DNA from 2 places in the Paenibacillus motobuensis genome. Region 1 is predicted to be linked to the other one. Evidence: riboswitches for the same ligand, from Rfam matches in the RefSeq annotation. Region 1 holds a riboswitch; the other holds the start of a gene.
The links. Region 1 has a riboswitch for ZMP and ZTP ahead of ABD014_RS06815 (bifunctional 5,10-methylenetetrahydrofolate dehydrogenase/5,10-methenyltetrahydrofolate cyclohydrolase). Riboswitches for the same ligand answer to the same signal wherever they lie in the genome.
Positions count from the first base shown of each region.

Region 1 (3,505 bases):
ACAACAATGCTCGACAATATCAAGGGCTGTAAAACTATGATTAGCTTGTATGCTGATAGTAGAGCCGTGGCCTGTGGCTTCGGAGTGATAGAGAGGGAATACCTCGGATTATTCGATATCGTTACGCACCCGGATTACCGGAATCAGGGCTATGCGGGACAAATGATTCTTCATTTACTGCAATGGGGCAAGCAGCATGGAGCTAGGTACAGCTATTTAGCGGTGGTTGCTAATAATGCGCCTGCCCTGCGACTATATGAGAAGATAGGGTATTCGGAGATTTATAAATATTGGTATAGGGTGAAGGAACATTCCCCATCTGATGTATCCTCCTAATAATCAGGCCCCCCGGAAATCCGAAGGGCCTGAGATAAAATTCCTGATATATATTAAGCTTCGACGGTTGCCTCGATATCCTCTGTCTGAACCTTCGGAGTCACTACCGAGACAAGCAGCTCGTTCGTGGCCGAGATCAGGACGAGCCCATCTGGAAGCTCAATGTCGCCAACGTGGATGGATTCCCCGATTTCAAGATGACTGATATCTACGATAATCGAACCTGGAATCTTGTCCGGGAAGGATTCGATTTCAATAAAGGTACTTTGGGTTTGGACGATTCCCCCCAGCTTCGTACCTCTCGGAGTACCAGCGAACTCGATGTTGACCTTGGTCCGTACAAGCTCATCTTTCTTGACACGCAGGAAATCCACATGAATATATTCCTGTGTTACCGGATCGCGCTGAATCGCCTCCAGAAGAACAGGAATCGAGTCATGATTTTCAAGATTCAGTTCAATAATACCGCCACTGCCTCGTCTTATCCATTTTCCGAATTCCTTCGTCGACAAATGAATGTTCTGATTGTCTGTGCCAGCTCCGAATACAACAGCAGGAAGCCGCCCCGAGTTCCTCAGTCGCTTCAATCCCGTTCGATTCATAGGTATACGTTCTTCAACTTGAAAACATGTTCTCATTGTACTACACTCCTCTGAAATAGTTGGTATTCAATGCCCTCAAAATCTATCGTCTATATGACTACGGATTTCGCCCCCCGTAGCTGGGGAAGCATGAGCACCATCACATCACCCTCCTTAATACATTTAATGTAAAAAGTCGTATAAATACGCGCTAAGGCACTTCGTTCTCGGTGGAACGAAATGCCTTATTAATAGGTAAGATAACATAGAAAAATGGTTCTGTCGACCATAGACTGGTTTAAAATGGGATTTTTTCGACTGCAGGTTTTCATTCGTTCAAATTTTTGCTAATATGAAAGAAATAGTGCTGTATGCGACTGGCGAAGCAAGTGGAATTAACCACGAGGGAGCATACGGCTGATAAACGTTTCCGTTCGCCTGGGGAAAAGTATCTTCGGACGTCTCGTCAATTTGACGGGTCGGTCGTTGATGCTTTTTTTGCTTTTCTGCAGTAAGTAGATAGATTAGTCCAACAAAATGATGGAGAGGATGCTTAAAATGACATTGCTTATGAAGGCAAAAGAGGCGGCCGATCAAGAATATGAGACGATTCGGGCAAAAGTAGAGGAACTGAAAACCCATGGGATTCAGCCTCATATGGCAACGATCCTGGTTGAAGGAGATCCGGCCTCTGCCTATTATGCCAAGGCCAAGCAGAGAATCGCCGAGAAGTTGGGAGTTCAGTTCACGCTTCATGATTTTAAGGCGGAGGTAACGGAAGCGGAGGTTCTGCAGCTGGTTGCTAAGTTGAATCAGGATCCGAAGGTACACGGGATTATGCTGGAGCTACCCCTGCCTAAGCAAATTTCCGCGGCTAAAATCGAACAGGCGATTTCACCACAGAAGGACGTGGACGGCGTAACACCGGCGAATAAATTGGCTACTGTGACTGGAGAAGCCGGGCTTTATCCTGCTACACCACAGGCATGCATCAAGCTGCTTAAGCATTATGGCTACAGCCTGGAAGGCAAGAACGTTACATTGGTTGGTCGGGGGCAAACGGTAGGAATGCCGTTATTTCATTTGCTGCAGCAGGAGAATGCCACGGTGACCGTATGTCATTCTCGTACCCCAGACATCGCTTCGCATTTAAGTCATGCCGAGATCGCCTTCGTAGCCGTTGGACGAGCCGAAGTGGTGAATAAGCAAATGGTTCATGGAAACCTGGTTATTATTGATGCGGGGATTAATGAAGCGGATGGGAAGATGGTAGGGGATGTCGCGACTGACGTGGCTGACCATGTTCAAGCGATATCGCCTGTACCGGGCGGTGTGGGTACATTAACAACCGCTATTTTGTACGAGAATCTACTGAAGGCTATGGAGATTCAATGTGAGGAGGCTGACAAGCATGAGTGAGATTACATGGCAAGATTCCATTGATAGCTTCGTAAGTAAGGCAAGCAGTTCGAGTCCTACACCGGGCGGTGGCAGTGTCGCAGCGCTTGTAGCTGTACTCGGTACCGCAATGACCTCGATGGTAGGGAATTTGTCGCAAGGGGAGAAGTTTGCCGATATCGAACCGCAAATCTTCGCAGTGATCCATACGATGAACCGCCTGAGCGAGGAGTGCAGGGAGTTGTTTGATGGCGATATCGCCTCTTTTAACAATTATATGGCTGCTCTGAAGCTGCCGAAGGAGACGGAGGAAGAGAAGCTAACCCGTAAGCAAACGATCTATGAGGCTACGATCAACGCGATCGAAGTCCCGGTTCAGCTTATGGAGGTGTGCAGGACTGGTATTGAATGTGCCTATAGTATCGCAGAGACCTCGAACAAAAATGTCATCTCCGATCTCGGCATCAGCGCCATTTTGTTCGAAGCGGCTGCTCAATCAGCTCTGCTGACCATTGATATCAATTTAGCCTCGCTGAAGGATATGGAATTGAAGCAGAAGTATGCCGATAAGGTGTCCTCATTAATGCAGCAAATCAGCGATTTGAAGAATCAAGCGTCGCAGATTATTCAGGATAGAATCCAGGGTTGATCCACTAGAGTGGACCCGTCAGGTTTGTGAAATGTGAGCCTTCCCTTACTTTACCTAGCCTTATCTGGGTGAGGAGGGGAAGGCAGTCCGTCTTTTTTGCTGCCGCTATTGTCACCGATTAGCTCCATTTCACAATAAATCCCCTTATTAAGGTCGCTCATTTCCGTTAGAACTTAGATTAGCTCATCAACTACAAAATTTTTACGTCTATATACCGATCACAGTAAGCCCCAGCCTAGTTTGGCCACCATATATGTCAAGAAGAACTATAACCATACAATACCTAACGGTCTGTTGAACAATATGCTAATGTCTGAAGTAATCGCAGTATTCAATGAAATTCTAGATTTTTGCAGAATAATAGAAAAGGGCGGGAAGACTATGATATGGGAACTAGATAGAAGTGAGTTCACACGATGCAGACACTTGCTTAATCCACAAGGACAATTGGAAGCAGTAGCCGTTGTGGAGGGAGCTAATCCGGGGAGAATATTTGTTGATGATCGAATGTCTCCGACATCAGGGATGATCTGGTTAGGCA
Region 1 covers NZ_BAAACX010000007.1:363,488-366,992, forward strand. The annotation lists gene ABD014_RS06805 (GNAT family N-acetyltransferase) at 1-336, shown strand, start outside; gene ABD014_RS06810 (50S ribosomal protein L25) at 390-974, opposite strand; ZMP/ZTP riboswitch at 1,281-1,368, shown strand; gene ABD014_RS06815 (bifunctional 5,10-methylenetetrahydrofolate dehydrogenase/5,10-methenyltetrahydrofolate cyclohydrolase) at 1,476-2,336, shown strand; gene ABD014_RS06820 (cyclodeaminase/cyclohydrolase family protein) at 2,329-2,964, shown strand; gene ABD014_RS06825 (GNAT family N-acetyltransferase) at 3,346-3,505, shown strand, end outside.

Region 2 (3,505 bases), on a different contig from region 1:
TCTCGAATGAACGTTAATTTGTGCTGAATCAGGGGGTGATCACATACTATTAATTTTCCCATTATATCCCTCCGGTGGTTGTGTATAACAATGAATTCTGGTTGCGGCGACATACTCCAAGTTGAATGCTCCACAAATCTCGTATATTATATCACTTTCGCCAATGCATTTTCACCCAAACTTATTCATGTTGCAAATCTTTCAGAAATTAACTATCTTCTATAGTCCCCTGATATATCTGCTTACATTCCGATTTTCATAACCTCCAGGAAAATATTAAGCATTAAAAAAATTATCCAAGCCCTTCATATCTATATAAATAGCCGAGAAGCATCGCTTCCCGGCTGAGCAATTCCAAATGAATCTTATAGTACGTGTTTAAACAACCTCTTATAATTAATAGGTAAGTTCTGAATATAATGGGTAGCGCTCCGTCAAGTTGGATACACGGCTACGGCATTCAGCAAGTACCGCTTCATCTTGAGGTGACTTCAAGGTTGTAGCAATAATACGGCCGATCTCCTTCATCGCTTCCTCGTCCATGCCTCTGGAGGTGGCTGCCGGAGTTCCGATACGAATACCGCTCGTTACAAAAGGACTCGTTGGATCGAAAGGAATCGCATTCTTGTTCACAGTAATCCCGATAGAATCGAGTACATGCTCTGCATCTTTACCTGTGATGTTCAGGTTGCGAGTATCAATCAGCATCAAGTGATTATCCGTTCCACCAGAGACGAGGTTCAACCCTTCAGAAATCAGCGTCTCGGCCAGCACCTGCGCATTCTTCACCACATTCTCGGCATATACTTTGAACGAAGGCTGCAGCGCTTCACCCAAAGCGACAGCTTTAGAAGCAATGACATGCATCAATGGCCCGCCTTGTGTACCTGGGAATACCGCTTTGTCGATAGCGGCAGCCCAAGGCTTGCGGCATAGGATCATCCCGCCGCGTGGTCCGCGCAATGTCTTGTGAGTGGTTGTCGTTACAAAATGAGCATGAGGCACTGGACTTGGATGCAAACCAGCAGCTACCAATCCGGCGATATGCGCCATATCGACCATGAACAATGCGCCTACATCATTAGCGATCTGTGCAATTTTCTCGAAATCGATAATGCGTGGATAAGCGCTCGCTCCAGCAACGATCAGACGAGGGCGATGCTTGAAGGCCGCTTTGCGGATTTCATCATAATCGATCAGGAAGCTATCTTCTTGCACACCATAGGCTACGAAGTTATAGAGCAAGCCAGATGCGTTGACAGGACTTCCGTGCGTCAAATGGCCACCATGGGCCAGATTCATGCCAAGCACCGTATCGCCAGGCTTCAGAGCGGCAAGATAAACGGCCATGTTCGCTTGAGCTCCAGAGTGCGGCTGCACATTGGCGTGCTCAGCACCAAACAGTTCCTTGGCCCGATCGCGAGCGATGTCCTCAACGATATCAACATGCTCACAGCCCCCGTAGTAGCGCTTGCCCGGATAACCTTCTGCATATTTGTTCGTCAGAACCGAACCCATCGCTTCCATAACTGCTTCACTAACGATGTTCTCCGATGCAATCAACTCGATGTTGCTCTGTTGACGCTTCAGTTCCAGGTTCATCGCTTCCAATACAGCCGGGTCTTGCTTTCTCAATTGATCCATAGGTAAATTGCCTCCTTATAATAAAAAAGAATAATTTAATCACATAGATTTGAGTCTTCTACTGTGTTTGGCAACTGATATACCGCCCGCTCGCCACCGATCAGCTTAGGACGAGTCCATGCGGCTGTGACACGGGCTTCTCCAACGTAACGTCTTGTCGAACGGAAAGGAATGGCAACACGGCGCAGATGCATGCCGATAAGCGTCTCGCCAATATCAATTCCGCCATGACCCTCTATGCTCTCCACCAGACAAGGAGCTTGCAGCTGCCTGTAAGCGAAGGCTGCCATGGAACCTCCCGCTTTCCTCACCGGGACCGCCGATACTTCAGTCAACCGTAGACGATCAAGCACTGCACGTTCTACAACTAGAGCCCGGTTCAAATGCTCACAGCATTGGAATGCAACATCAAAGCCATACTTGCCTCGAACCTGCTCGATCCCGGCATACAATTCGGCAGCAACCTCCTCCGCTCCAGCCGTGCCGATCCGCTGACCGGCTATCTCGCTTGTGCTGGCGCCAACAACGAGCAGATGGCCCGGACCGAACTTCGCCGTAGCGCATAGCTCTTCCAGTATCTCCGCGACCTGCTGTCCAATCTCTGCAATATGTTTCGTCTCCATGTATGGCACCCCTTCTCTGATTTGAAGTTCGAAATTCCTTAATAGCACATGTCCTTATTATATACCTAAACCCGACAAAAATCGTGGCGACAATCTACTATGCAGAACAGCTTCTTATAGTTAGACTATCTTGGCGGATACAATTGTCTGTGCCAGATTTCTGGTTCTTGAACTTGCATGGAATTTATAACTAGAGAACTTCGGTTCCTGGAGAGAAGTGTGTCCTGCAAAAACAACGAAAAAAGAGCATGACGATCATAAGTGACGTCGTGCTCTTTGCCCAGGCGACCGGCCGTATATTCCGATGCTCCATTGTGGTTTGGTCCACTATCGTCGCCAGTTACATCGGATCTTCGTAGAGGTAGTTCAAAAAGTCCGCTTTTGATAAGAAAACCGCCCTTTTTGAACACGCACTTTAATGACTTTAGAATAAAGCATCCCTTGAATAAATGCAACTGATTATTTATGATCTATATCACTATTCCTCGCTGGAGTTCTTGAAGTCAGTCTGCTCTAGCTTGTCCAGCAGCTGCTCCAATGCGGATCTAATCTCCAGCGCAGTCGCATTATATTCTATACGAGAGCCCCCGAATGGATCGGAGATGTCGTATGCCGGCATCTGCCGAAGCAACTCCGCAAGCCTCCGCTGTCTCGCCGTATCCAGTTCCTTGCCAAGCGCCCGGTCTAGCTCTAGCTCAGCGACCAGTCGATGCAGCTCATCTTGGGCCTCAAGCACTTGTACATCATTCTCCACATACTCTTTTAATGTATATATTTTATCAGCTGCTGCAGGAAAACATTGAATGACATGCCGTCTATGTCCACCAGTCAGAGTAAGAATCAAATCAGCCCAATCGACCAACCCCTCACTTAGCGGTGTTGAAGTAATACGATCCTCAATCCCCTGATCCCTAAGTACAGCTGCGGCGTGTGCAGACATCGAGGTTCCCTCGGAAGCGGCTACCCCGGCCGAGCGTACATCTAGCGACATCCCACGATCCTTGGCCAGCTTGCGAAGCATTCCTTCCGCCATAGGGCTGCGGCAAGTATTGCCCGTGCATACAAATAATATTCGCATCCTCATGCACCTCCGTTAAAGCCTGACTTCACAGGTTCCTATGAAGTGTTCGTGTGTTCATTGTATCAAAAGATAAACATCAGTCCAAACGCAAATAGAATCGATCCGCCAACAGCTTCTCCGTAATCCCCCAGGCTGCGGCTAACCCCCCGACCAAGCG
Region 2 covers NZ_BAAACX010000021.1:70,468-73,972, forward strand. The annotation lists gene upp (uracil phosphoribosyltransferase) at 1-62, opposite strand, end outside; gene glyA (serine hydroxymethyltransferase) at 397-1,644, opposite strand; gene ABD014_RS21650 (TIGR01440 family protein) at 1,680-2,267, opposite strand; ZMP/ZTP riboswitch at 2,539-2,621, opposite strand; gene ABD014_RS21655 (low molecular weight protein arginine phosphatase) at 2,746-3,345, opposite strand; gene ABD014_RS21660 (manganese efflux pump MntP) at 3,411-3,505, opposite strand, start outside.
Region 2: linked by a shared signal. The riboswitch ahead of ABD014_RS21650 (TIGR01440 family protein) and the one ahead of ABD014_RS06815 (bifunctional 5,10-methylenetetrahydrofolate dehydrogenase/5,10-methenyltetrahydrofolate cyclohydrolase) in region 1 are both predicted to bind ZMP and ZTP.